4 regions of the Marinicellulosiphila megalodicopiae genome follow, and region 3 is predicted to be linked to each of the others. Evidence: predicted binding sites of a transcription regulator. Region 3 holds the regulator's gene; each other region holds the start of a gene.
The links. The regulator FliA, encoded in region 3, starts transcription of late flagellar genes. The targets are predictions, from matches to a motif close to CTAAAGTTNNNNNNNNNNCNGCCGATA.
Positions count from the first base shown of each region.

Region 1 (7,704 bases), 130 kb from region 3:
CAAGAGTCAAAAGAAAAAGCCCCAGCAACTAAAACTGAAGAAGAAAAACCAAAAGACGAACAAGAGAAAAAATGTGAGACTTGTGGTAAGGCTTATAATGCGGATTGTCCAGGTAGTAATCCAGATAAAGCATTAAAATCTGATTTAGATGGAAATAGTAAAACATTAGAAAAAAAATATTATGGACAATATTCTCTTTTCAAATGTTACGGATGCAAAACAAAAAATAGCTTATGATGATGAGGGTAATAGGCTTAAAAAAGATGACTGGCATAAAAAGCACCCATGGTATTATAAAGGTAAAGTTAAGCGCTCTATTGAGGCGCATCATTTAATTGTAAGTGAATCAGTTCGATCACCATCAAGTTATAAACCTATTCTTGAGAAATTTGGCTATGATATTAATTGTAAAGAAAATGGTGTGATGTTACCGTTTTATATGGATCTAGCCTGTCATTTAACTGTACCGCTTCATAGAGGAAATCATGATCAAGGAGAGGGTTTGGCTAGTCATAATTATCCAGATTCTGTTATTGTTTTACTTAAAGAATTATCTGCGGAGATTGAATCTGGAAGTCTATGTGAATCTGGAAATAGTGGGGCAAATTTTAAGAGCCAAATAAATAAAATAAGTAATAATATCTTGGGTTATATTTCAAATTTCGATTGGACAATTGGTAGAGATGGAAAAGATTTTGAAAAGGATAGCCCAATTGGATGTGGAAATGTAGAAAATATAGGTGATAACAAAGATAAAGAGTGTAATTATCGATCGAATAACGAGACTCATCAGTTTTATGATGTTGAAAAAAGAAAAAACATAATTATTAATAAAAGAAATTTAAGTATTGGAAAATGATATGACTACTAATTTTAATGAAGAGTATTATTTAATATTAAGAGAAAATAATGATTACTACCCAACAATTGATGGGTTTTTACAGCCAAGATATCGAGGAATGAAAGTTAATAATGAAGATCCAGTTTGTGTGAATTTAAATCTAGCATTGACAAATGGAAAAAAAGACCAATTTGTAGATTATCATTCATCAGGTGGTGATTCTATTTGCTCTAAAGCGTTTGTCGATTTTATAATTTCATTGGGTACAGGTGGTGTACAGTTTTTAGAAGGCACCCATGGGACTATTGTTGAAAAGTTAAAACTAAAATATTTTTATATGCATGTTTATCGAAGGATAAGATGTATTGATCAAAAAAAATCAGATTTAGATATTGATGAAACTGGATATATAGATAGTATTAAGAGCATTTCAATTGATGCGGAAATTTTAAATAAAATACCACTTGAAGAAAGGCAGATTTTTTTCTTAGATGAGTCTGCTTACATTAAATTATTTCATCAAAGTATTGTTGAAAAAATTCAAGCTACTGACATGAAAGGGTTCCAATTTGTTAAAGTGAAAGATTGGAGTATTCATTCTGCTTTCAGTTAATTTTAAAATAGATTAAAACCACAAGATCATCATTAGGGATACTAAAGTGGATAGTCAAATTAACTATGTACCCATTAAAGATGTGATGTATCTCATGCGTGGTTTGCGTTGTTTGAGCCAATTTATGGCTGGGTAGAGTTTGATCCAACTAATAATGGCTTAGCAACCGATCGTTATATAAGATTAGCTTTTGGTAACGATTATGAAGATGTGTGCCCACTACAAGGCGAAGTGAATACACAAGGTGGACACAGTTTAAAAGTCAGCGTGGATGTGGAACGGTTAAATTAAAATGTAAATTAAAGCAGACAGCGCACTTTTTAATTGAATGTTTTTTTGTGTCAGTCGAAGTGAATCTAATCAGAAAAGTCCATAATGAAAAATATACAATCAAAAATGCAAAGTTATCATTCCAATTAATAGTTCCAATTAATAGCGCGTGTTATTTAAACAGAGCTTTCCTAAAACAAAATCCTTATGTTTCAGACTTCAAAAAATCATACGTTTCTAAGAGCTAAAACCTGTTTAACCATACTTGCGCGATAAAACAAAAAGTGCCAACGATGACCACCTAGTTGATGCCATAAAATGGCGCTTCGTAAACCAAATAATAATGTTGCACGAATTTTATCTGCCACACGTTCGTTACGAATATGTTCACTATTGCCAAGTACTTTAATGCTAAAGTTCAACGTGCTGACGGATTCTTTGTAGGTATTAGCTAAACCAGAAATAACCGATTCATGGGTAAAGTCATCAAAGTAGTCCGCTTGATTTTGCACCTTCTTTAAGTTGGTGCCAATCAATGCCAATCGCGTTTTGTCTTTACGAATTTTACTTTCAATATGCAATAAACTCATGGCGTATTTCATAATGTGGCCTTGAGTTTTACCATCGCTAAGATGGGATTTTATTTGCGCGATGCCTTCTTGTACATTTTCAATGCCACCGTAAATATCCATTGTATTGTCTGGTGATGTATTTAATGTGCCTTTGCTTATTTGCTGACACATTAAATCATCCAATTTTCCTGTATTGGCTAAACGGTCAACAAGGTATGCACTTTGGAAAACACCCGCCAGCGCCAGTGCGCGTTCATTTGACATAATATTTCTTATTATTGAATGAATTGTTCAATCACACCGCCACCAAGGCAAATGTCATTGTCATAAAATACAGCGGATTGACCAGGGGTAATGGCACGTTGTGGCTCATTGAATTTTACAATGTATTGGCCATCAACAAAATCAATCACGCAGTCTTGATCAGGCTGGCGATAACGATGTTTGCATGTCAATGTCATTGGTAATTCTGGCTTTTGGCCTTTTACCCAATCAATCTCGCTTAAACTTAAGCTGTGAGAGTACAGCATTTTGTCACTGCCTGCTTGCACAGCGGTTAACACATTTCGATCTAAATCTTTTGCGCCAACAAACCAAGGCGCTTCAGGGTAATTTTTTAATCCGCCAATTTGCAAACCTTGGCGTTGGCCTAATGTGTAATACATTAAGCCTGTGTGTTTGCCAATCACATCGCCGTTGGGTGCTTCAATGTTACCAGGCTGTGCAGGTAAGTATTGTTGTAAAAAGTCTTTAAAGCGACGCTCACCAATAAAACAAATACCCGTGCTGTCTTTTTTATTGTGCGTAATTAAGTTTTGCTCTTCGGCAATTCTGCGAACTTCTGGTTTTTCTAATTCCCCAACAGGAAATAACGTCTGAGCTAATTGGTCTTGATGCACCGCGTGCAAAAAATAGCTTTGATCTTTGTTGGTGTCTAGTCCTCGTAATAAATACGTTTGCTGATCATCCGTGCGTAAACGGCAGTAATGACCGGTTGCAATTTTTTGCGCACCTAGAATTTTTGCGTAATCCAAAAATACTTTAAATTTAATTTCTTTGTTACATAAAATATCAGGGTTGGGCGTTCTGCCTTCTTTGTATTCGTGTAAAAATAACTCAAATACATTGTCCCAATATTCGCTGGCAAAATTAGCTTGATGAAGCTTAATGCCAAGGGTATCGCAAACCGCTTGTGCGTCTTTTAAGTCTTGTTTTGCGGTGCAATATTCAGTGTTGTCGTCTTCGTCCCAGTTTTTCATGAACAGGCCTTCAACTTGATAGCCTTGTTGCATCAATAAATATGCACTAACCGAGGAATCAACACCGCCGGACATACCGACAATGACTTTAGTGCCTGTGGCAGGTTTAGTTTCTAATGGGTTCATCAAGAGCCTTTATATCAAATGAGCGACCGGCTAAATAATCTTCAATATTTTGTAGAACCAGCGGGCTTCTCAGTGTGTTTTGTTGTTCAAGTGTTTTGATTTGATCTAAATCTAGCCAATGAATGGCCATAATGTCAGGATCTAATTGATCCGATTTCTGTTCAAGCAACTCCCCAATTATCGTACATCTCAAATAGTGAGTTTGATTATTTTTTGCAAAGTAACGATAAAAGCCTAGCAACGCTGTTGGGCGAATTAAATAACCGGTTTCCTCAACAGTCTCACGAATACAGGCTTCAATGAGTGTTTCATTCCCTTCAACATGGCCCGCAGGTTGGTTATAAACGGATTTGCCAAATTTGTGTTCTTCAACCAATAAAAATTTACCATCATTATGTACGATGCTAGCAACGGTTAAATGGGGAAGATTAGATCGAAGATCGGACAAAACAGGCACTCAAATCAAAACAGGGTGGGCATTTTACTGAATCAAGGCGCTAACTAGAAGTAATATTTGTAAAAGTTCAAAAAAGCGCTAAAGGGATGAATAAAACTGCCGATATATGTAAGGAATTCGAAAAATAGCGAAAACATTATGATTTCCCAATTAGGTCATTCAAATTTCTCACAACACACCGGTGCGCCAACATTTGCGCATCACGATAATCATGCCGATATCAAAAGCAAAACAGTAGAAAAGCAAAACGCCCTTGAAAAGACGGATCAAACCGATGTGAAGGAAGCGCAAGCGATTTCTAAAACTTTTGATGTCGATGCGTTAGTGAAAGATTTGTATGATCAACTCGCCTCAAAAGTCACACTTCGTTCAAAGGGTAATGAGCAAGAGCAAGAGGCATTATGGCAACAAGCCAAGGAAGGTATTGCCGCAGGATTTGCAGAGGCTAAAGACGTGCTTAAGTCATTTGGTCAAATGGATGATGCTTTGAATGACAAAATTGACAGCGCCCAAGGACAATTATTTGAGCGTATAGATGATCAACAATCCGTACGTGAATTTAATAAAATTGAATCCAGTTTTGAGCACAAACAACAAAAAAGCTTTGCTTTAGAATTAACCACTAAAGAGGGCGATCAAGTACGATTGTTATTTGATCAGTCCCATCATTCAAAAGGGCGTGAAAGTGCGTCAGGGCTAGATTTATCACAAATGGATATGGATCAATTTCGCTTAGATGTAGTAGGGGATTTAAGTGAAGAAGAATTAGAAGACATCAAATCATTATTTAAAGATGTGTCTGAGTTAAGCCAGCAATTTTACAAAGGCAACATGGATCAAGCCTTTGATTTAGCCCGTGATTTAAATATTAATGGATCCTCATTAAAATCAATGGACTTGAATTTATCAAGTTATAGCTCAACCACGACACGCTCATCATTTGGACCCTCTACAGCAGGGGCGCAAATACCACAAAGCCAATCTGCTAAACATGGCATTGATCAATACAAACAAATGGTGCCAGAGCAAAACAAACCCGTAGCGATGGAGCAATGGTTAGGATTTTTAGAAGGCTTTGATAAAAACTTAGAAAGCGCAGGGTTGCCAAAGTTAGGTCAATGGATGGAACAAGCTAACGAAGCCAATGAGAAATTCATGAAAATATTTGATCAAGCAAGCGCGCAGGTTTGGCCAAGTGATATTGCGAAAATTGATGAATTGTTTTAATTAAAGCGATTCATTTGAATGTGTTTTAAAAATCCCATCGGGGATTTTTTTTGTCTAAAATAGTAAAAAATAAAGTAAGACCTAGTTTTAAAGGATCGAAAAAAGATTGAATCAGATCAAATGAAGAGTCAAATAAAACTATATACCTACTCTTAAAATGATAAAGAATAATAAAATAAAATAAAATGATAAAGATTAATGAAGCAAAATGATAAGTGAATAAAAAATAGACACTTATCTCATTATTATGCAAACAATCCATTTACAATATCAACCTTCTGTTTAGATATATATTAAAAAGGCATTGATATGAAAATCACCCCACTAATTTTAAGTTTACTGTCCTGTTTATTACTCAGTAGTTGTTTAGATCAGTTTAAAAATGTATTAAATGATGACACTGAAACTTTGACCAATACCAATACCAATACCAATACCAAAACTGATGATGATCCAATTACATGTGTTGCATTAGCATCCAGTTTGAGTTTTGAAAGTGAAATACATAATAAAACTGCTAATTTTGATGCGACATCAAGTTATGTAACAGGTTGTAATGACACCCTTGAAATAGGCTTGTATAAATGGAATTTTGGTGATGGCACTATAGTTGAAACCAATTCTCCATTGATCACACATCAATACCAAAGTGTGGGAGAGTATGAAGTTACGTTAAATCTGTCAGCTGATTTAAAAGTAACTCAAACAATTATCATTTCAGAACAAAATGCATGTGCAGATATTTCATTGAATCAAAGCAATTGTGAAACCCAAACGGATACCGATGTGTGTATTGCCCTAGCATCGCAAGCAATATTTAAAACCACCATTACTGAGGATGCGTTGTTATTTGACGCTTCAGAAAGTTATTTTTTCGAAGGTTGTCAGTTTATAGCAGTGGAGCAATACAGCTGGGATTTTGGTGACGGAGTGATTGTAAAATCGAATACACCGATTATCTCACATACATATGAATTTTCTGGACCACAAACCGTGGAATTAACAATTATTAATGAAGGTCGTGAAGTTAAATACATTGAACATATTGACTATAAGTCAGTGCAAGATTGTGATGAGGCTATGTTTATCCATAACAACATACTGGGTAAAGAAGCGGAACTTAAGGCGATGTTATTACCTGAATGTGCAGAATTTGCAACTGAGTATCATTGGGATTTTGGCAATGGCCAAAGCGCAAAAGGTTCAGAAATCATATATGTTTATCCAGAATTTGGCTTTTACACTCTCACGTTAACTGTCACTTTGGGTCAAGCGAAAATTTCAAATGCGATTACAATCGTAGTTTCACATTCGGACACAGACTTAAATTGCATAACTGTTTATGATGTACATGTGGAATTTGAAGAGATGTATAGTGAAAAAAGTACAGTGAATTTTGACGCATCTTCCAGCTACAATTATGATTGTAGTACACACAATGAATTAAATAATTTTTATTGGGATTTTGGTGATGGAACAACCAGTACAACGGATTACGCGTATATCAGTCATCAATATCAACATAATGGTGAATATGAAGTGACATTAAGTGATCATGCACATAATCCAATAGCCAGTTATTCAAAAGTAATTACCATAGAGGATGTGGGCAGTTGTGTTGATGTAGTTGTACCTGCGTCAAATGAAGAAATCGTTCAAAATATTGTGTTATTGCCAAATTGTGATTCATTTACATTACAACAAAATCCGATCATTCAAAATGCGGATAGGGTTCAATTTTCAGTTGAGCAAAATGCATTTACTCCAGAGCAATTAAGTTATCAATGGCATTCAAGTGATGGACAATCAAGTACGCAGTCAGAATTTGATATTACCTTTTCTGAAAATGGAATTTACATTATTACAGTAGAAATATTAGGGCCGAATTATTTTATATGGTCATCTTCAATTCAATATGAAGTGAAGTATGATTATTGTTCATATGCGTCTATTGCGCCACTGGAAGATGCCCGAATTATAAATGTTGACATTGAAGGATTAACCGTTAAGTTAACTTCAAATACTCAGCGTTCTGATTGTTATGGAAATGAAATAAACGTTTGGGATTTAGGTGACGGCACGGTTATTGAAAGCGAAGAATCTACAATCATTCATACCTATCAAAGTCCAGGTGAATATGATGTTCTGTTACAAACACCTTGGGGAATGGATCGTCAAACCATTATTGTAAATAATGATCAATGTGTTCAAACGACTTACCCAACGTTTTCAATTACTCAATTAAATGAATTTGAATATCGATTTGATGCAAGTGGCACTTCTTCAGGTTGTGTGGGTTTAAATTATCATTGGCGCTTTGGTGATTCACAAGAGTATGA
Region 1 covers NZ_AP023087.1:2,470,101-2,477,804, reverse strand. The annotation lists gene TYM08_RS10595 (hypothetical protein) at 1-237, shown strand, start outside; gene TYM08_RS10590 (AHH domain-containing protein) at 182-859, shown strand; gene TYM08_RS10585 (imm11 family protein) at 861-1,454, shown strand; gene TYM08_RS10580 (hypothetical protein) at 1,563-1,745, shown strand; gene hflD (high frequency lysogenization protein HflD) at 1,952-2,560, opposite strand; gene mnmA (tRNA 2-thiouridine(34) synthase MnmA) at 2,572-3,681, opposite strand; gene TYM08_RS10565 (NUDIX hydrolase) at 3,662-4,129, opposite strand; gene TYM08_RS10560 (DUF5610 domain-containing protein) at 4,277-5,365, shown strand; gene TYM08_RS10555 (PKD domain-containing protein) at 5,675-7,704, shown strand, end outside.
Region 1: a site for FliA is predicted at 4,217-4,243, ahead of TYM08_RS10560 (DUF5610 domain-containing protein). Genes of this name have one in related genera too.

Region 2 (7,704 bases), 420 kb from region 3:
CAGTGACATGCCCGTTAAGTACGGTTTCATCAATTTTAGCTTGAATATGAGCAAGCACATCTTCGCGTGTTTTATCAACGGACACATTGCCTTCAGAGTCGTATTGATCACTGATGTCTTCATCAAGAGTAATTGAAATATCAACACCGTCTACGGCGACATCTGACGTGCCATTAACATTTAAAGTGAACGATGCATTGTCAGATGAAAAATCAATACCTGTATTTTCAAGGACTTCTTGTTCTGCTTGTAACGTGGTGGCAGAAAAATTGTACTGGGACAAATTAGATATATAATTTCCCTTAGCGTTACCTTCATTACCCGTAATAATCCCTAAAGTCGAGCCTGTATTGATGTCACTTGAAACGATCGCTAACTCAGATTTAGAACCAAATTTACTTGAGGTAAATTCAAAGTTTTGATCAGCTGCATTAAAGCTGACTGTAATAGATGAGCCTTTTTTACTTAAGGCATCATTATTATTGATAGCAGCTTGAATCATATCTGCTAAGTCTTCGCCATTTGTATAAAGGCCGTGAGTTAAGAATATTTCAGCTTCGGTGCCATCTAAATTAATAGTGAATTGATCATTATTTGCATCCACAGGAATGGTCGACATAAAAGCAAGTGCCATACTGGGAGTGGTTGTAATTGAAGCCTGAGTGGCAACTTTTTCTATCTCAACATCGTAAGTGCCCGCTTTGCTGTAATAGCCTGGGCTGATGTATTCGATTAATGAATCACTTGTATTACCTTGAACTGAAAATACCCCAGCAACGTCAATTGAGCTGGTTTTCATTGCTTCTGAAAATTTGGCGTTATCGAGCGTTAATGCATAGTTGTTGTTTTGATCACTATAAATACCAATTTGCGAAAGGGATTGGAAAGATGCGCCTTCCATTCCTGTAACCGCTCCGGTGATGACTCTGCGCATTTGTGCGTCAATGTTTCGAAGTGTTGAGTCATTTAATAAACCGCCTGTATTCGTGGCGGTGTTATATTTTGAATAGTTTTTGTATAAATCACGAAATTCATTATAGCTATCAACAAAGCCCTGTACTTTTTCAGTTAATTCATCGGTATCTTGTTTGACTCGAACCGTCGCAGGCTCGCCAATATTGGCTTGTTTTAAATCAAACGTTACGCCTTTAATGACTTCGTCGACTTCATTGTTTTTACTTGAAATCTCTAGGCCGTTTAGTGTGAACTCTGCATTTTGCGCATTTTGGGTTTGTTTCATATTCACATCAGGATCGTTGGCGTTTTCATTATAACTTAGCGCTTTTAAAGAGCTTGAGCCTGAAACTGAAATTTCCATTGAATAATCTTTGCCCGACTGATCGCTAGTTAATAATAACCGATAACCTTCGCCGTCATTTACAAGGGAGGCGGTGACGCCAAAATTTTCTTTATTGATGGCGTCGCGAATTCCAGAAATTGTATTGTTTGCTGATGAAATAGTAATGGATTGGGTTTTTTGATCAATATCTTGAATGAATTCGTCGTAATCACCCGCTGGGTCTGTAAATTGCGTTTCACCAAACTTAAACGTCATGACGCCGGAGCCAAGTGTGGTGGTTAAATCTTCGAATCGTTTTGAGGCTAAAGAATGGTTTTGTGCCACTTGCTCAACTTCCATAATGTAGGAACCTGGTTTTGCAAGGGAGTTAGTGGTGGCTGTAATGGCATCTTCATTAGATGAAGTGGCTGTTGTTTTTAAAATACTTTTAGAGGAACTAAGGTCGGACGCAGCTGAGCCAAACTCATCCATTTTTGCTTTAAGCTCACCATAAGCAGAAATGCGAGCTTCAACTAGTGACTTTTGTGCATCTAAACGCGCCTCGGCCGGACCACGTTCTGCATTAATAAGATTTTCAGCTAATTCGGTGGTTAATAACCCAGAGCCAATACCTAACGATTCGATGGAAGCCATAACAATACAGTACCTTATATGTTCATTACGTTATCGGCAAAAAACGATAAAAGTTTAGCCCAAAGTAAGGAAATACTTGGCCGAAACAGTAATGATTTGTTAACGCACAGGAAAAATTATTCCAACGCGTAGCGGTTTGGTATTTTATTGCAAAGCTAAGGCCATATTAAAATTTTCTTAATAAATATAAGAAGTGTTGGGGCAGAGGAGGGGAGGGGAGAAAATGTTATATAAATTAAATACGCACTTTTTAAAATTTAGCATTTTAAAAAGTGCGGATAAATCTGATTAAGCTTCTTCAGTTGCAATGACAGCAACCGGTGCTTTAGCAACTATTAAAGATTTAAATAATTTAGCATTAGAGACTAATGCTTCAATGCTTGTGGAATTAATCGGGGCGCCTTGAGGTGAACCACTTAATGCACCTGCTTCAGAAGAAACTAACAACGCTGCTTGTAATTCCATTGGGTGAGTAACTTGAGCAAATACTGCATCAAATTGACCTGATGCTAAATGGCATAAATCCAATACACTACAACCAGTAATTCGGGTGAATAATGCGTCTTTTTCCCATCCGTTTTGTGCAAAGTTTGCAATGGCGCAATCGTGTACTTCGCGTTTTTGTTTGATGCGTATTTTTTTCTCATTGTATTGAGCGCCGCGACCGCGACTGGCAGTATAAATTTCATCAGTCATAGGGTTAACAATGACTGTATTTTCGATTTTGCCTAATTTATATTGGGAAACAATCACACAAAAATAACCAAAACCAATAGCAAAATTGTTGCTACCGCTTAGTACATTAACATACCAGTATTCTTTGTCTTCAGCAGTTGGGTTATTTGATTCATGTGCATTGAAAATTTTAACGCCATCGTAGGCATTAGAAAGGATTTTTTTAACACGAAAGGCGGCATCATCTAATGATTGTTCGACTACAAAACTGTGAGAGTCGCCCTCAGCGGTTAAAACATCTAAATTATTTGTTACGTAAGCAAGTTTGTCTGCAGCTGCTTTGGCCGCACGCAAAGCAATCGTCAGCGTCGGATTCATTATTAATACCACCAATTTTTAAAAGAACGGTCGGGTCAATTCCCGAAAGGTGGCCATTATACAAGTGAACAAGGTAGAATACAGTTATTTTTTGCAAATGGAGTAAACATTGAATCAGGCTTGGTTTAGTCAGGTTAAATTTGTGATGGTGCAAACCTCGCATTCTGGCAATATTGGCGCGGCTGCCCGCGCGTTAAAAACTATGAATTTCTCAAAATTAGCCTTGGTGAGTCCAAAGTTATTTCCCTGTGAAGAAGCCACTGCAAGAGCAAGCAGCGCAGCTGATGTATTAAATGACGCACAGGTATTCGACAATATCGAAGACGCCATTGCCGATTGCCACTTTATAGTTGGCGCCAGCGCCAGAAACCGCTCAATGCCTTGGCCGCTACAAGACGCTAGAAATGCCTGTATAGAAATGTCAGGCCTAATTAAATCCGATCAAAAAGTTGCGATATTATTTGGTCGAGAATCCAGTGGCTTAACAAATGATGAATTAAGTTTATGTCATGCTCATATTCAAATACCCGCAAACGAAAACTACAGCTCGTTAAATATCGCAAGCGCTATGCAAGTGATTGGTTATGAATTACGCACACAATTAATGGATACAAATATTAGTGCCGTTGAATGTGAATCATTAGCCAGCGCGAAACAACATGAATTGTTTTACGAACATTTAGAAAAAACATTAAAAGATATTGAGTTTTTAGATCAAGACAACCCAAGAATGTTAATGCAAAAATTTAAACGACTGTTTGCAAAAGCAAAATTAGAGACCACAGAAATGAATATATTGCGTGGCATGCTGAGCAAAATTGATAAGAATAAACAGTAACGAATTCGTTTTGACTCAATCTAACTGATCAAGTGAAAAAGTTGATTGTTCACCAGGACCAAAAGATTTAATCACAAGCGCCATCGAGATAATAAATAATAAGAGTAATTTATGTTTAAACAAATTAAAGAAGACATTAATGCCGTTTTTGATCGTGACCCTGCGGCCAGAAATAGTTTTGAAATTTTAGTGAATTACCCAGGAATTCACGCGTTGATTTTTTATCGTGCGACCCATTGGCTGTGGAATAAAAATTTAAAATTTTTAGCAAGAACCATTTCACAATTTGCTCGTTGGATTACAGGGATTGAAATTCATCCAGGTGCAAAAATAGGTAAACGATTATTTATTGACCACGGTATGGGAGTGGTGATTGGCGAAACCGCAGAAATTGGTAACGATGTAACCATTTATCATGGCGTCACATTAGGCGGCACATCTTGGCAAAAAGGAAAGCGACACCCAACATTGGAAGATGGGGTAGTAGTTGGCGCAGGTGCTAAAATATTAGGCCCATTTACCGTTTCAAAAAATGCAAAAATCGGCTCCAACTCGGTGGTTACAAAAGCAGTAGCAGAAGGGGTAACCATTGTAGGTGTGCCTGGGCGTGCAACTAAAACCAGTACTGATGAAGGTGAAGAGACACGCAAAAAATTAGCGGACAAACTAGGTTTTGAAGCCTACGGGGCAAGTGATATGCCAGACCCAATCGCAATTTCCATCAATGCAATGCTTGATCATATTCATCAACAAGACAAACGCATCAACCAAATGTGCAAAACCCTAAAAGCCTTAGATGAAAATTTTAAAGCAGAAGGTAAATTGAAATTGGATGACCGTGGACTTGAGTTGGATGAGTGCTGTGGTGGCACTGAGATGGGAAATAAAAAAGATTAATAGTTAGTTGATTGTTTAATATAAATTTAGGTCGTAATGCGTTTGTGTTACGGCCTTTTTTTATTGGGTTTACATGTAAATAGTACTTATTTCTTGCTTATATTCGAGCTGTATTTTTTGAATTATTTTAGTTTATGGATTACTTTTTCATCTAGTTGTTTGATATTGAGTTGATAGACGATAAGATTGTTAAAAATGGAAGTTTGTTTTGATTATAATTTGATTAAAAAAGTTATAATCGTTGAAGTGATTAAAATCACTGAATTTATGTGTTTTTCTGAGTATCTTATTATTTTAGTTTCATTTTGTTAACTAAAGTAATAGTGCCATTTGCTATTTTTGATTTTAGCCATACGATCTGCAGTAGCTGTATCGTTTTATAATTTGTGACAATTAAAATTCAAAGAAGAGTTAATATGATAGAAAAAATGGATCAAGCAATAATTGAACAATCCCTTGAAATATTAAATAAAAACATTGATAAAATTTGGACCATCAAAGAAGGTAATTTACATCAAACGTTTAAATTCAGTGACTTTATATCGGCTTTTGCATTCATGACAAAGGTAGCGATAATAGCTGAAAAATCGGATCATCATCCAAATTGGTCAAATGTGTATAACAAAGTAGTTATCGATTTAACAACCCATGAAGCTGGTGGACTAACTAAACGGGATTTTGATATGGCGCTAGAAATTTCAAATTATTGTTGAAGTGGGTTGTCCATTTAGGACTTTCTATTGGGCATAAGTAAAAACGAATTTGATGGAATTATCCAAATAACGACTTCGCTTTTTTCATGCCTGCTGTTTTATTAATATCACAATGTTTCATCGCATTGTAAATACTTTTAATTGATCCAACCATTCGATGAAATTGTTTGCCATAATTTTGCGCACTATATAAAAACTCATCAGGATCAATATTAAACTCAGAAAGTACAGAGGGTGTATGCTTGCTTATCGAAGCTTTGTTGTCTCTTAATTGTTTTCCTGTCCATTGCACTAACTCAATATAAGCACTTACTTTAATCGGGATATCATTCTTTTTGGTTGTTGAGTAATTTCCAGTTAATTTTGATAGCGCTTTGGGTTGCTGATTAGCATGATTAATGTTGCTGGCTTGTTTTGCTTTTTCACAACGTTTTTTAATGGAAGTGCATTCTGATTTTTGAATGGTCTTACTCATATTAGCTCGAATAGGGTTTAAGTCTACATAAGCCATGCAAGTTAATAATGCTTGTTCATCTAATAATGCCTGTGACTTAAAACGAGACTCCCAAAAGCGACCTTTGCAATCATCTTCTTTATTAGCAATACGCGCCAAAGGCTCGTTAATATTACGCATAAACCAACTGATGTCATGTAATTTTTTACGGCAATTCTCTGCAAATTCTAAGACTAACACAGATTCAATGTCAGTTAAATTTTTACCTTTTAGATAAGATCTTGATAATTCAGTGCCTTTGTAAATCTTGTGCCAGCGAGTAATGACTTCTAAAGGAGACCATTCATCTGAATTGCTTTTGTGCACATCCAAAATAACATGATAATGGTTGCTCATCACGGCATAAGCACAAACATCAATGGCAAACACAGTGGTTAAAAAAAGAATACGATCTTCAATCCATTTTCTACGATCAATTTTGTCTGGATTATCTTTTGAGTGATCATCAAGGATGAAGGCTTTGCGCACTGCACGTGTACAACAATGAAATTTTGTGGTTAAAGTGAGGTCAATTTGTGCGGAGCGTTTAACAGCCATAATCATCGTCATCTAATTGAGTGGTTTATTAAAAGATAGTTGAGTTTGTCAGTTTTACGCCCTTATAATTGTAATGAATTGTACAAAAGTGGATGTCACTTCTGAGTTTCACTGGGTCTTTCACTTCTGGGTCGTACAAAAGTGAGTGTCACTTCTGGTTTCTCGTCACTTAAATTTTTACCTTTAAGATAAGATCTTGATAATTCAGTGCCCTTGTAAATCTTGTGCCAGCGAGTAATGACTTCTAAAGGAGACCATACATCTGAATTGCTTTTGTGCACATCCAAAATAACATGATAATGGTTGCTCATCACAGCATAAGCACAAACATCAATGGCAAACACAGTGGTTAAAAAAAGAATACGATCTTCAATCCATTTTCTACGATCAATTTTGTCTGGATCATCTTTCGAATGATCATCAAGGATGAAGGCTTTTCTGACTGCACGTGTACAACAATGAAATTTTGTGGTTAAAGTGAGATCAATCTGTGCGGAGCCTTTAATAGCCATAATCATCGTCATCTAATTGAATGGTTTATTAAAAGATAGATGAGTTTGGCAGGTTTACATCCTTATAATTGTAATGAATTGTACAAAAGTGGATGTCACTTCTGAGTTTCGAGTTACTGAGTTTCACAAATGTACAAAAGTGGATGTCACTTCTGAGTTATAATCGGCTAATCCAGACACCCAAAGTAAAACCAAGGCCAATCCCAAAAAGATTAGCCTTTTTTTGTCAAAAATCTAAAAATCAAAACTAGTCAGATATCAAAGGTAAACCCTATAAGTTATTATGAATGTCTAATTAATGTGGAAACAAAAATGGAATTCATAGAATTTAATAGCAATAGCCCACTGTATGATCAGACGATGGAGCTTCGATATCGTACCTTCTTTAAAGATTTTGGTTTGCCTAAGTCAGTCACACCCGATGAGCTAGAACCCGTAAGTTTTCATTTGGCGTTGCTTAATCAATCAGAAATTTTGGCATATGGTAGGTTATCACCACTTGAAAATGGTGTGCTTAGAATCTCTCAAGTCATAGTGCCTGAAGCTCATCGTAAAAACGGCTATGCGACAGCGCTACTGTTAAAGCTCATAAAACGTGCTCAATCACTTGGGGCGACTAGCATTCAATTGAATGCTCAAGTATCGGCTCAAAAACTCTACGAAAATTGTGGTTTTGTTGCTAGTGAAAAACCATATAAAGTAAAACT
Region 2 covers NZ_AP023087.1:2,762,201-2,769,904, reverse strand. The annotation lists gene fliD (flagellar filament capping protein FliD) at 1-1,933, opposite strand, end outside; gene TYM08_RS11900 (inositol monophosphatase family protein) at 2,222-2,986, opposite strand; gene TYM08_RS11895 (RNA methyltransferase) at 3,096-3,824, shown strand; gene cysE (serine O-acetyltransferase) at 3,936-4,721, shown strand; gene TYM08_RS11885 (4a-hydroxytetrahydrobiopterin dehydratase) at 5,138-5,434, shown strand; gene TYM08_RS11880 (hypothetical protein) at 5,493-6,485, opposite strand; gene TYM08_RS11875 (hypothetical protein) at 6,581-6,997, opposite strand; gene TYM08_RS11870 (GNAT family N-acetyltransferase) at 7,310-7,704, shown strand, end outside.
Region 2: a site for FliA is predicted at 1,965-1,991, ahead of fliD (flagellar filament capping protein FliD). Genes of this name have one in related genera too.

Region 3 (7,704 bases):
ATGGTGCGTCAAAATTTGTTAAAGGCGATGCGATTGCAGGACTGTTAATTTTATTCATCAATATTTTTGGTGGGCTTGCAATCGGTATGATTCAGCATGATTTAATATTTTCTGACGCAGTTGAAAAATACGCTTTATTGACCATTGGTGACGGCTTAGTTGCGCAAATTCCTTCTTTATTACTTTCTGTTGCAACAGCAATAATGGTGACGCGTAATGGTGAGAAAGAAGATATTGGAACTCAAGTTGCAAATCAGGTTTTAACAAAACCCAAAGCGCTTTGGGTCAGTGCCAGTATTATGTTTATTATGGGGGTTATACCTGGTATGCCGCATTTAGTATTTCTAATGTTGGCAACAATTTTAGGTGGTGGCGCTTGGTGGATCGGGAAAAAATCTGAAATGAATTCAGAAGAATCTGTTTCAGGAAAAAAACAAATAACTGATGAAAATGGACAGCCACAAGACGCACCAGTAGATGATGAAAGTAAAGAATTGACATGGGATGATGTGCAAACAATAGATGTCGTTGGTTTAGAAGTAGGCTACAAATTAATTGCGATTGTTGATAAATCTCAAGGAGGACAGCTGCTATCTAGAATTAAAGGAGTGCGTAAAAAGTTTTCTCAAGATGTTGGTTTTTTAATGCCTTCAATCCATATTCGAGACAACTTGGAATTAATGCCCGATCATTACAGAATTACATTAATGGGGGTAACAATCGCGCAAGCTCAAGTGTTCCCTGATAAAGAATTGGCAATCAATCCAGGGCAAGTTTTTGGATCAGTTGACGGCATTGAATCTAAAGATCCTGCATTTGGATTAGATGCGATATGGATTGAAACTAAAGACAAAGAAAAAGCGCAAACATTAGGTTATACCGTTGTTGATTGTTCTACTGTGATTGCTACGCATGTTAACAAAGTTTTACATCAACACAGTTATGAATTACTCGGCCATGAAGATGTTGAGCATTTAATAGAGCAGCTTAAAAAATCCTCACCTAAATTAGCAGAAGAACTGATTCCAAATTGCGTTTCACATAGCTTACTTTTAAAAGTGTTACAAAATTTATTAATTGAAGATGTGCCAATAAAAGATATGCGTTCAATTGCTGAATCCATTACTAATGTTCAACCCCCAACCCAAGATGTAAATGTATTAACATCGGCTGCACGTCAAGGTTTATCACGTTTAATTATCCAAAACATCATTGGAAGTGAAGATGAATTACCTGTTATCACTTTAGAAAAAGATTTGGAACATTTGTTGCTGAAGAGTATGCAACAGTCGGGTAATGACGGGAATTTGGATTCGGTTATGCTCGAACCAATGATGGCTGAAAAATTAAAACAATCTCTTGCTCAAGTAGTACAAAAACAAGAAATTGAAGGTAGGCCATCAGTTTTATTAGTTCCATCAGCAATTAGAATGCTTGTGGTACGATTTTGCCGACATAGCATTGAAAACATCAGTGTATTGTCATTTCAAGAAATACCTGACAATAAAAAAATTACTATTGTTGCAAGTGTTGGCCAATAATTTAATGTTCAAATCATAACAATAATTTGAATAGTGCATGAGGTAGGGTTATGAAAGTTAAACGTTTTTTTGCAAAAAATATGCAAGCGGGCCTGAAAGAAATTTCTCAGATATTAGGCTCTGAAGCGGTTATTTTAAATCATCATAAAGTTGACGGTGGCGTTGAAATAGTAGCGGGAGTCGATGATAATTTAAAGACATCAATAAGCTCAAAACCTATAAAACATGCAGATTTAAAGTTACAGCAACAATCATTAGAGTTGGATGATCCTGCTGAAATAAAAATAAGTGAAACAAATAAAAAGAAATGGGAAAAAAGCGATATTATTAAAAACTTAAAATCAAAAGTAGCGGATGAAAAATCCATTTCAGAATTACTGATGGAATTAAGAGAACAGGCACAACCAGAAATAGATGCTCAAAATGAACAAGATAATCAACTTACACCAATTAAAAAAAGCAAACTTGAAAGTATGATGGAACAAGATCCAAGTTTTGCGATTTCGGCTCGATCCTTACAAAAAAAATTAGCAAGAAATTTTGGAGAGGCACAATCTAAAAAGCCTGATTTAGACGTAAATTATGAAGAATCACAATATAATAGACACAAGAAAACGAATCATGATATCCAACAACAAGAAATTAAAAGCAATCAATCAAACAATCAATCAAACAATCAAATAATCAATCAATCAAAAAAAGAATTGTCTGAATCTATAGAACAGATGTTTGCTAAAAATCAAACTCAACAATCTGATCAATGGATGAAAATGCAATCTGAAATCACAGAATTAAGAAGCAAACTTTCAGATCAACAGAAGCAATTAGAAACTCAAAACAAAAAAAATACAGAAACACAAAAAACAAAACCAAAAGAAAAGCACATTTCAAAATCACATTCTGAGTTTAATTCTAAAACCCATGCATACTGGCATTCTAGTGTGAATGAATTTGGCTTGACAGAGCAATATAGAAATAAAGTTTTAAATGCATTAAAAGATCACTCACAAATTAATTGGACATTAATATCTAAATCGCTAATTAATCAAATGTCATTTTTAAAACAACCTATCTGTACTCAAGGTGGCATTTTTACATTTCTTGGACCAACTGGAGCAGGAAAAACTACCTCTATTGGTAAATTAGCAAGTCAATTTGTCATGGAAAATGGTAAATCCAGTGTCGGTATTATATGTATGGATCACCATCAAATTGGAGCTCAATCTTCTCTAAAATTAATTTCTGATATTTTAGATGTCACATTTTTAAGTGTGTCAAACGACGATTATTTAACAAAAGCACTTGAAAAGTTAAAGGATAAATCTCTGGTATTAATTGATACAGGTGGAAGCGCACTTGCAGTTAATGATTATCTTGAGCAATTTGTATTAATTGAAAATCAAGATCAAATTAAGCATTTAATATGTTTGCCCGCAACCGCATCGCATTTTTCACTCAATCAATATCAAAATTTGATACAAATTTTACCAATACATAGCGCAATCATAACTAAATTGGATGAAAGTATTTGTGCAGGTGCGGCAATGAGCTGTGTCTTAGAACAAAATTTACCAACTAGTTATTTGACGGTTGGACAAAATATTCCAAAAGATATTCATCACGCAAGTGCCAAATTAATATTTAATCTAATTGATGAATACAAACACATTAGCCATATTGCCAATAACGAACTCGTTGGCTAAAAGAGAGTGAAAATGACACAACAAATTTCAAATGTGACCTATACTGATAACCAAACCGCTGTTATGAAAAAGCAGGAGAAACGCTTGAATCGACATCCAGTACAAGTAATTGCCGTCACCGGTGGCAAAGGGGGCGTAGGTAAATCAAACGTTTCAATTAATGTAGCAATTTCACTAGCCCAGCAAGGTAAGCGTGTTGTGTTATTGGATGCAGATCTTGGTTTAGCTAATATCGATGTTTTATTAGGATTAACGGCACATCATACTATTCTTGATGTGTTAGAAGGTCGATGTGATTTGGACGATATTATGATCGAAGGCCCAGAAGGGATTAAAATTATTCCTGCTGCAAGTGGGGCAAAAAAAATGGCTAATTTAACCGAAAAAGAGCATGCCGGTATAGTCCACGCATTTAGCGAAATTGGATATGATATTGATACTTTAATAGTCGATACTGCTGCAGGTATTTCAACTACGGTAGTCAGTTTTGTTTCGGCGGCTCAAGATGTTCTTGTCGTAGTTTGCGATGAACCCACTTCGGTGACTGATGCGTACGCTTTAATTAAATTACTTGCACAAGAAAGTAAAACGCATCACTTTAGAATCCTATGTAATATGGTTCGTACCAGTCATGAAGGACAACAATTATTTAATAAATTATTAAAAGTTACTGAACGTTTTTTAGATGTAACGTTGCAATTTGTAGGTAGCATTCCATTTGATGAGAATGTTAGAAAGTCGGTACAACGTCAGCGAGCAATTCTAGAAGCATATCCTCGCTCTAAAGCATCAGCAGCCTATCGTGAACTTGGTCAAAAAATATTTAATTGGCCGTTACCACAAAATCCTCGTGGAAATTTGGAGTTCTTTGTTGAGCGATTAATTCAAGGGATGGAGTATCGTTAATGACGCTTACAGGGCATTCTACTGGCTATTCTAATGCAGGCAAAATGTATCAAGTGCAAAAGTCGGTATTAAATAATCAACTGTTAGAAGAGCATGCGGTTTTAGTTAAGCGTATTGCTTATCATTTGCTTGCTAAGATGCCTGATTCAGTTCAAGTTGACGACCTAATTCAATCTGGAATGATCGGATTAATTGAAGCGTCAAAGAATTATGATTCGACCAAAGGTGCTTCTTTTGAAACATATGCAGGTATTAGAATTCGTGGTTCAATGATTGATGAAGTGAGGCGCGGGGATTGGATTCCTAGATCTGTTCATCGAAATGGGCGAAAAATAGCTCAAGCAATCAGAGATGTCGAAGCAATGACCGGACGAGATGCCAAAGATCATGAAGTTGCTGAACAATTAGAAATTTCAATCGAACAATACAATGCATTATTGCAAGACTCTCAAAGTGCAAGACTTTTTAGTTTTGAAGACATTCTTTCTGAGCAAGACGGTCCAGGTGAATTAATGATTGAAGGGCATCAGGATGGCCCATTTGAAGGGTTGTCTGATAATTTGAGGCACCAGTCAATCGTAAGTGCAATGCAAGGCCTTCCTCAACGAGAGCAACTCGTTCTGTCCCTATACTATAACGAAGAATTAAACCTTAAAGAAATTGGTGAAGTATTGAGTGTGTCTGAATCAAGAGTCAGTCAATTACATTCACAAGCAGCATGTCGACTTCGCTCTAGACTTCAACAATGGAACGATAACGCGTAAGTGTTTGAAAAAAAATCAAAAAAAATCTGGTGAGTTAGCATTAGCCGTCTATTATCAATTTAAAGGTTTAATAAATCCTAAACCTGTGTTCCAACCGGGAGGTCAAATTGGATAAGAACATGAAAATTCTTGTAGTTGACGATTTTTCAACAATGAGAAGAATTGTAAAAAATTTACTGCGTGATCTTGGTTTTACCAATACTCAAGAAGCTGATGACGGTGCTACCGCTTGGCCTATGCTTGAAAGTGGTAATTTCGACTTTGTTGTAACTGATTGGAATATGCCAAATATGACAGGCATAGAATTGTTACAAAAAATTCGATCAAGCGATCGTTTAAAAACGATGCCAGTTTTAATGGTAACAGCCGAGGCTAAACGCGATCAAATTGTCGCAGCAGCTCAAGCTGGCGTAAATGGGTACGTTGTTAAGCCTTTTACGGCTGCAGCGTTAAAAGAAAAGATCGAAAAGATTTTTGAGCGTGTCGATGCAAGCAAATAATCAAGAAAATATGGAGCCCAATAAAGCCACATTTTCTCAATGTGCAGCGGATATTATGGCTTCAAAATCGGAAGAATTGAAATTGATAGTCGAAGCGGTTGACATTGATCAAGCAGCTAAAGTCTTTCAAGAAATTCAAGCTAAACGAGATCAATCGGTTTATCAAGAAGTTGGAAGGCTGACTAGAGCATTGCATAATGCGATAAGAAATTTTCATATAGATACTAACCCGAACGAACCTTCTAATAATGATTTATCAGATATGGTAGATGCCTCAGATCGTTTAAGTTACGTTGTTGATTTGACTGAAAAAGCAGCCAATAAAACCATGGACTTAGTGGATGAATGCATTCCTATGACAAATCATGCTCGTGATGAATTGACAGTATTGCAAAATGATTGGTCCCGCTTAGGGGAAAAAGATATGACCGCAGAAGAATTTCGTGGATTGTATCGACGTGTTGATGGTTTTTTTAAATCTCAGGATGCCAGTTATATTGAATTACAATCTAATCTAACCAATATTTTATTAGCGCAAGATTTTCAAGATTTAACAGGGCAGGTTATTCAGCGTGTCACTTCTTTGGTTAGAGATGTAGAAAAAAGCTTAATAGATTTAGTTAAAATGGCAAGTGATGTTGAAACAGTCACAGGATTTAAAGTTTCAGATTCTGAAACTGTAATAAAAGATGAACAAACAGACCCAAATAAAGGTCATGGTCCGCAAATTAGAAAAGACGAATCAGTGGTCAATAATCAAGATGATGTTGATGACTTGTTATCAAGTCTAGGATTCTAGGGAGAATTATAATGGGATTAGATGCTGATGAAGAAATATTGCAGGACTTTTTGGTTGAAGCAGGTGAAATCCTAGAACTTTTATCTGAACAATTAATTGAATTAGAGCAATCACCTGATAATGCAGATTTATTGAATGCAATCTTTCGAGGATTTCATACAGTTAAAGGAGGTGCAGGGTTTTTACAACTTGATCCATTAGTTGATTGCTGTCATGTTGCAGAAAATATATTTGATTTATTGAGAAATCAAAAACAAGTTATTAGTGCAGATTTGATGGATGCAGTATTGCGTTCCCTTGATACAATTATTGAAATGTTTGAAACGGTCAAGCAAGGTGAGATGCCTGATCCTGCTCCTGCAGAATTAATAAAAGAGCTTGAAAAATATGCTATTCCAATAGGGTCTGAGCCGAAACCAGAACCCAATACACCCATTATGGATGAGCCAAAAGAAATATCAATTGAGCCACCGTCTTCTAGTGATTCTACTGCTGTGGTTGAAGAGTTTTCAAATTCCCAAGAAGATATTACTGACGAAGAATTCGAACGTTTATTAGACGCGCTGGGTTCTGATAACACAACGGCAAATAAAACGCCTGAAGTCATCAAAGATTCAGATGTGAATCAAACTCAGGATGATGTTTTATTTGGTTCCGATGATTTGAGTATTTCAAGTGAAAAAACAAATTCCGATGAAATAACAGAGGATGAATTTGAAGCGCTTTTAGATGAATTGGATTCTAAGAAAGAAGATGATGCAACCACGACAGCCAAAGTTTCAGCCCAACCGTCAAATTCCGATGACATTACAGATGAAGAGTTTGAAAAATTATTAGATGATCTACACGGCGTTGGAAAAATTAGTTTAGGGGATCAAGAGGCGGGTAATAGTTCATCAGCTTCAAATAATCAAGAACCTGAATTAGCAAGTGAAAGTCAGAAAACTTCAGCAGCACCAGTACATGAAATTAAAAAAACGGAACTTCAAAGTTCATCGACTCAAGCAGTTACGAAACCAGAGTCAATTGAGCAAATTGAAGCGATTGAAAATACCTCCACTTTGAAGCCCAAATCACCAGCTGGAACCAACCCTAAATCACAAGCGAACACACAAGAAACCACAGTGCGAGTTGATACTAAGCGTTTAGATGACATCATGAATATGGTTGGAGAACTAGTATTAGTTCGTAATCGACTTGTAAGGTTAGGCACTCAATTAGAAGATGAAGTTTTGGCTAAAGCCGTTGCTAATTTAAATGTTGTAACCGCTGATTTACAGACGAGTGTGATGAAGACTCGAATGCAACCAATTAAAAAAGTGTTTGGTCGTTTTCCACGAGTCGTCAGGGATTTAGCTCGAAATTTGAAAAAAGAAGTCAATTTAGAATTAGTAGGGGAAGAGACTGATCTAGATAAAAATTTAGTCGATGCATTAGCTGATCCTTTAGTGCATTTAGTGCGTAATGCAGTTGATCATGGTATTGAATTAC
Region 3 covers NZ_AP023087.1:2,342,110-2,349,813, reverse strand. The annotation lists gene flhA (flagellar biosynthesis protein FlhA) at 1-1,541, shown strand, start outside; gene TYM08_RS09955 (hypothetical protein) at 1,592-3,244, shown strand; gene TYM08_RS09950 (MinD/ParA family protein) at 3,308-4,150, shown strand; gene TYM08_RS09945 (RNA polymerase sigma factor FliA) at 4,195-4,914, shown strand; gene cheY (chemotaxis response regulator CheY) at 5,034-5,414, shown strand; gene TYM08_RS09935 (protein phosphatase CheZ) at 5,401-6,213, shown strand; gene TYM08_RS09930 (chemotaxis protein CheW) at 6,225-7,704, shown strand, end outside.

Region 4 (7,704 bases), 580 kb from region 3:
CAAAATCTAGAATATCGCCTTTTATGTTTTGTGGATTTTGTTTCAGAAAGGATATTAATACCTGGGTGCCTTTATCTAAATGACCATGACTAAAAACGCTCGGTAAAGTAGAGAGTTTTTTTCCCTCAGATTCAAAGGATTTAAGATGAGCAGTTAGGTTAAATGGTTTGTCAACTTTAGAAGCTGGGTATAGTTCAAATATTCTGCAACGCCTTGCGGTGTCCACTAAATTACTTTCAAAATTATAGATTTTAGCCAGTTTATCAAAACTCTTGGCGCCTAAATCATTTTCGCCGACGACCCACAGATTGGTGTGTTCTAAATTTTGTTGGCTAAGCCAATGTAATAAAATTTCCGTCAGTTTTTTTGCTTTTGGCAAAATTAATATCAATTCAGATTGATCTATTTTAGGATCATTTAAAAAATCAATAATAGACAGGTGCTGACACTGCGCATTAACTTGATCTTCCCTTAAACAAACATACGTAACCTGTTCAAAAAACGGGGTAATGGATTGGAAAATGTTTTCCGGATTGATGACAATTGCGTGATTGTGATCGAAAATATTGGTATTTTGTTCAACGAATCTTTGAATAACTGACTGAATAGGGGTGTTCAAAATAGGTGCTCTGTTTATAAAAAAACCTATGTTATCAATAGTTGTTTACCAAGCGTTAGTGTTTAACTGTATTTATTATTGTTTTTGCACATAAAATTGATACATGCTCTCAAAACAGTTATGTGTTTTCTCAAAACTTTCCCAGTTGTTCAAATTTACCATCATCGGATCATTAGGGTATTTTGTTAAATAAGCTTGTTTTACATCATCAGCCACACGAACAAACCCTAAAAATCTCACGTCATTGAGCTCGCATAATTGTTTTATTTGCTTGGGAGTGGAGGTGATTTCACTTACATGAAAAAGCAAATCTCGACATCCACTTAAACTATAAAAGTCCGGTGATTTAAATAATTGTTCAAAAGCTACTTTACTGGATTGTATTAATGCAAATCGAAGTAAACGAATGCCATTTTGATCAGATTGAATTTGCTTGATTTCAATTAAATTACGCATTTTATCAATGATTTTTCTAGCTTGTTTTGAATACAAACCTACTTTCATTAATCCGCCAGGAAGCAGCTGATCCTTTAAAATCTTAAATCCAGTTTGGATATCTTGCATGTGATGTAGCACACCCGAACATTCGATGACATGGTATTGTTCAGTTTTAGGCAGTTGTAAAATATCCATTTGTTGGAAGTGAATGTTTTGGATATTTAATTTGTCTGACATTTGTTTTGCATATGCTAATGATCGACTCGACAAATCGATTGCATTGACCTGGGTATTTCTAAAATACTTAGCTACTTTTAAAGCATGTTGGCCGGTTCCACAGCCTGCGATTAACACTTTTAATTCACCTCGATTAAAATAATCAGGTGCTCGGAAGCCAAAAAATTCTTTCTCTAATGCTCTGCCGTAATTGGTTGCCGTGTTATACCCAAGCTGTAACCATCTTGGGTATGGGTGGTGTTCGTATTGTTGTTGTACTTTTATTGAGGTTTGATTGGTAAGTGGGTTATCTAAATGGAATTGCTCAGATAGTTCTATTTCTTGTTTCACATTCCATACCGCCCGGGTGATCAAAGGACGAATATTTGAAGCCCATTTGTTGATGGGATGATCCATAATTTTGTGCCAATTCTTTAAATTGGAAATTGGTTGGTACATTGCAAATAGCAGTAATGCGCTGGATATAGATTTGCAACTCCATTGTTGTTGTAAATCAGATTCAATCACAGCTTGAATATGATTAAGCATGATGTCTTCTTGGGCGTCAATATATAAAATTTGTTCATCATTGATGGCTTGTTGAGAAATTGCAGTAATTAATGGCATCCATTTAGTGTAGTTCTTTTGGCTTTCTAAGCATTTAAATAAAATTTGTTTACGCAAGCTTAAAATGAATTTTTCGATGTATTTATTGGTAAACAATAAATGGGTTAACCCATTTAATAACACTTTGTTATCTACTAAGTCATTGATGTCAATACAAGGTGGGTATTCTTGATCTAATTCGTATTGATGAATAAGCAAACTGCTGGTTAAACTGTGAAGTTTTTGAAAGTCTACTCCTGTAAATTCAAAGAATGCATTTAAATCATTATATAAACGTAAAGTGAATCGATCCGCTTGAATTTTAGAGCTGGCTTCAAATAATTTAGATTTAATATGACTGTCTTTTGGGTGGTTTTGCACCAATTCACGATAATTTAAAAAAGCTTGTTCTGGTAAATTTAAGGCTAAATAACAATACGCTAATGAAGATTGGGCTCTTGTGCTATCAGGAGCAATAGAGTGGGCTTTTTGAAAATATTCAATGGCGGTTTTTAGTTGTGCTTTTTGTAGAAAAATATGCCCGTAACTGTATAAAAAACCCGCATTTTTAGGCTCAAGTACAATGGATTTTTCAATATACATTTGAGCTTTATCTATAAAACCATCATCTAATGCGACACGGCCAATTAAATTATAACTGACTGCTTTGTATTGATTGGTTTGACCAAGATCCATGGCTAATTTTACGATGCGCTTGCGTAACTCACTTACATGTTCACTTGATAGTGAAAGGCTCAATGACTGTTTGTACATCTGTTGTAACTTATTAACCAGCGCTTCATTGTGTGCGTTGTTTTGTGAATATTTCGTAAGTTGCGTCATTGTCATTGCCCTTGATTCGGAAGTGAATTGCCGAATTAATTTTTAATGTAAGTATTTGGGAAGTTTGCAACGAATATGCCAGTTAATTTGTAATAATTTATTAAAGGTTTTTGGGGGAAGGCCGAGAAAGAGGAAAGAACAACTTGAGAAGTATCAATTTGCAAAGAGTTAAAGCAAAAAGTTTTACTGTTGCATTATGCGGATTGAGGCGTTTTGAGGGAAAAAATCTTAATACATAACATCAAGGTGGTTTAACTATGTACTCAAATGGCGCAAAACAATATCAACAAATGAGTGCTCATACAGCTGTAATGGATGCCGATCCGCATCGTCTGATTCAGTTGTTGTTTGAAGGGGCATTAGCTCGAATTGCTAAAGCAAAAGGGCATATCGAACGATCTGAAATAGAAGCTCGAAATGAAACAATCAATTCGGCAATTCGTATTGTTGGAGGGCTTCAAGAAAGTCTAGATATGGATGCCGGTGAAATCGCACAGAATTTAGAAAATCTTTATGATTATATGATTCGTCGATTGTTTGAAGCCAATTCCAAGAATTCAACTGTAATGCTTGATGAAGTGGCTAAATTGCTAATTGAAATCAAATCTGCATGGGATGATATTCGTCAGGATGCATTAGATATTCTTAATAAAAGCGAAAAACAAAAAGTACAATAAGGGAGCGATAAATGAATCATTATCCAGAAACAGAATTACTTAATGAGCTCATTAAAATTCAAGAGCAAATTGAGCTATGTTTTGATATGAAGCAATGGTCTCAAGTTGAATCCATCGATACTCATTGTCGATCTGTTTTAGAAAAAGTAAACGAGTTTGCCAAAACTGGCGCATCTGTCATGTTAAAGCTTCAAGTGGAGGCATTAATTAAAAGTTATCGTGAATTATTAACTCAGAGTATTTTTGAACAAAATGCCTTAAAAGATAAGCATGATCAATTGGCAAAGCAGCATGAGTTTACCGATCTTGTGAAATCTGAGTTAACACCACAGATGAGTGTTCAGTAAACGCCAAATGAGTTTATAAAAAGGTTACAAAAATATTGGATGCTGGGATAGATGTTAAAAAGGCGATAACTTAAACAAGTTACCGCCTTTTTTGTATCTAAAAGAAATCAGTTAATTGCTAATCTCTTGGAGCTGGTTTGCTTCTGCGTTGACGCTTGTGATGAGTGTTCGAGCGAGGCTTTCTTGGGCCGCCTTCTCCATGGTCATTACCGCGAGGTGCTTTTTCAGGACGTTCACCAGAAAATTCAGAAATCTTGATTTTTTGACCTGAAATCATGGTATTTTTCAATACATCCATCACTTCTTTAGGCATGCCTTTTGGAAGATCAACCGTCGAGAATTGAGGATAAATTTCGATACACCCAATGTATTGGCTATCAATGTCTGCTTCGTTTGCAATGGCTCCTACGATATTACCTGGCTTAACACCATGGTTTTGTCCCACTTCTAATTTATAAGTCGTGGTTTCCATATCGGGATGGCCTTTTAAGCCTTTAGTGCGTTCTTTACGTTCACGACGAGGACGTTCACCGCGTTCTGAGCGAGAACCACGATCATCGCGATCATTATCATCAAATGAACGATTGTTAATGCGTTCGTTCTCATCTAATAATAATGGGGTATTGCCTTGAGCCATTGATGCTAAAGCTGCACATAGTTTTGTTTCATCAACTTCATTTTCTTCTTTGTATTGAGAAATGATGTCGAAAAACATATCAAGATTGGCTTGTTCAAGTGTTTCACTAATACGAGACTTAAAACGATTGATGCGCTGTGTGTTGATGTCCGATGCCGTTGGCATGTTCATCGGCTCAATCAATTGCTTTGTCATACGTTCGATGTTTTTAAGTAAACGACGCTCGCGTGGTGCCACAAACAAAATTGCATCACCAGCACGACCAGCACGACCAGTACGGCCAATACGGTGAACATAAGACTCTTGATCGTATGGAATGTCATAGTTGATAACATGGCTAACACGAGGAACGTCAATACCACGAGCGGCAACATCAGTTGCAATCACGATGTCTAGTTTGCCATTTTTCAAACGCTCAACGGTACGTTCACGAATTTGTTGTGAAATATCACCGTTTAATGCAGCAGCAGCAAAGCCCCGTGCATTTAGTTTTTCAGCTAATTCAACCGTTGCCGTTTTAGTACGTACAAAAATGATAATGCCATCAAAGGTTTCTGCTTCTAGAATACGGGTTAATGCATCAAGTTTATGCATACCCGAAACGATCCAATAACGTTGACGGATATTTTCAGAAGTTTCAGTTTTTGTTTTAACTTTGATTTCAACTGGATCGTTCAAATGCTTTTGAGCAATGGTACGAATTTCTTTTGGCATTGTCGCTGAAAATAATGCAATTTGGCGTGTTTTAGGTGTGTGCTCCAAAACCCATTCAACATCATCAACAAACCCCATACGAAGCATTTCATCTGCTTCATCTAGTACTAGAGCTTGAAGATTATCTAATTTTAAAGTGCCTTTACGGATATGATCCATTACACGACCAGGGGTGCCGACAACAACTTGAACGCCGCGTTTTAACTGGCGTAGCTGTGTGTCATAACCTGTGCCACCGTAAATAGGCGCCACATGGAAGCCCTTAATATGGCGACAATAGGTTTGAAAAGCTTCAGAAACTTGAATGGCTAATTCACGAGTGGGCGCTAAAACTAAAATTTGGACGCCTTTGGCTTTTGGGTCAATATTTGTCACAAGTGGTAATGCAAACGCGGCAGTTTTACCCGTACCCGTTTGTGCTTGACCAATAATATCTCGACCTTCTAATAACACAGGAATACTTTGTTCTTGAATGGGCGAGGCGGTTTCGTAACCGATTTCACTAATGGCTTGTAAAATTGGTTCTGCTAAACCGAGATCTTGAAAAGATGTGGACATGTTTTTCCTGTATTTTAAGAATGATCGAGGTAATGAATCTTACCTGATTTGAAAGGGCGCGAATTGTACGCGTTTTTTCGTGAAAAATCTTGTTATTTTATGTATGTAGCTAAAATAAATAGTATATAAATGAATTGTGGTGGTTTTATGGCAGAAAAAAAGTCCAATTTGTGGGTTAGAATGATGCTTTTGCTAGGAGTAATCCTTGGTTTGCTTATTTATTATGTGAGTGGCCCAGGTATTCAGGCGAAGCAAATATTAATTGATGTACAAAGGTATCAAAAAAGCCATGAAATGACCCCAACGGTTGCGCAATTGAGAAAACAATCCGCTACTTTTCGAAATTTAAAAGGAAAGTGCCCTTGTTATTCTCAATTAAGTGTTGATCATTTTAAATTGAAGTACAGGGGTGCTTTTTGGCAAACCTATGAATTCCATAGCGTGCATGGAAAATGGGCTCAATCAAGTCCGAAATAAGATTGCGCGGCTATAATGTCGTCCCATTTAATGTATTGAAATAATATTCGTCCATTTACATATATATCTACTGAGTCTAAATAGACTTTTAATTCAAGTTGATTATTTGTGCGACCATCTTGAATGATAATTGAGCCAGAATACGGGTGAATAATGCCAAGTTCAGTTTGTAGAGTGTTTTGTGTATGAATTGAAAGATTGCCTTCTATTTTTCTAGAATGATCATGTATCGATAAATTAGATGAAAATTCAGTCCAAACAATTTGATCGTCAAAATGCTGATACGTTACTTGGCTTTGGAAGTGATCAATATCCCAGTAGCCTAAATTGTCATTTTCTAATGACCAATTACCACTTATTGTCGCAATCAATTCATCGGTTTGTGGTGAGTTTTGATTGGAAATATAGTTTTTAAAATAGATGTTGTAATTTAATGCCCCATCAAGAATCGATGGTGTGTATTGGGTTGAATGAGAATTGGTAATGTCGCATTTGTTTTGTGTGTAAAAAGTAAAATCCCCTTCATATTCGTCGAAAACCTGATTGTTTAATGTATAACGATCAAAATAGGGTGTTTGATTATTTGAAACCGCCACTGAACCATAATCGCAGATATTATTAATAGAATTGTATTTAAAGTCATTTGATTGAATGCCAAGCATGTCCCCATCAATCAAATTTGTCATTAATACGCTTTTATTTAAAAGATTGTCATTATTGGCTATAACCGCCAATTGATGAGGTTGGTTACTCAGTGTATATAGCTGCATTGCATAACCAGACAATAATAATGCGCGGTTGTAGCTCAGTGATTGATTAATAGTGATTTGAGTGAATGGTGTGTTTTCGTTGGAGTTGTAATCGTGATGATGCGAATCCGTCACTTCAATATAACAACTGCTTAGAAATAGGCTTACACCTGATAAAAATAGAAAGTTCCGCATAGTGATTCTCGTAAAATAACTGTATGGGGTAATTAAAGCACGAGTTATATGAATACAAGCTTACTATTGGAGTGGGAATTTTAAAATTTAATATAGATATAAAAGGATCAACCCTGCTGTATGCAGGGTTAATCTTTTGAGAGTTATTTTTGATAAGAAGGTAAAGTAGATACTATCCCGTTAACTAAAATTGGAATGAGTATTTGAATATCTTCGCTAGAATAGTCTTGTTCTTCAATAAAAACCGATTCACGAAATATTACTCGTTGAGCAACGCCTAAAATGCAATGGTGCAAAGTGAAAAAGAATTTTCGAATTAATTGGTCGTCGACATTTAGCTCTTTTTGTTTGCATATTAAAGCAATGATTTCCATTGCTGGGTTGTTTGTCATATTGCGATCTTTCATGATTTTATGATAGCGATCTAAATTATCATCCATTGAAAAGTGTCTAAAATGGTAATCAAATTGTGTAATAAAAATAATATAATTTTTATTATTTAAAAATCGTTTGATGTAAGTATCACAGTAACTTTCAAGCTGTTTGGTGTAATCTAAATCATGATTGATTTTAAATTCTACTGTAGCGCCATAGTTTCGAAGATATTCAATTTGAATATCAATGGCCA
Region 4 covers NZ_AP023087.1:1,763,682-1,771,385, forward strand. The annotation lists gene TYM08_RS07385 (methyltransferase) at 1-619, opposite strand, end outside; gene TYM08_RS07390 (methyltransferase domain-containing protein) at 695-2,722, opposite strand; gene fliS (flagellar export chaperone FliS) at 2,980-3,399, shown strand; gene TYM08_RS07400 (hypothetical protein) at 3,411-3,746, shown strand; gene TYM08_RS07405 (DEAD/DEAH box helicase) at 3,865-5,655, opposite strand; gene TYM08_RS07410 (hypothetical protein) at 5,803-6,132, shown strand; gene TYM08_RS07415 (hypothetical protein) at 6,114-7,076, opposite strand; gene TYM08_RS07420 (TetR/AcrR family transcriptional regulator) at 7,220-7,704, opposite strand, start outside.
Region 4: a site for FliA is predicted at 2,823-2,849, ahead of fliS (flagellar export chaperone FliS). Genes of this name have one in related genera too.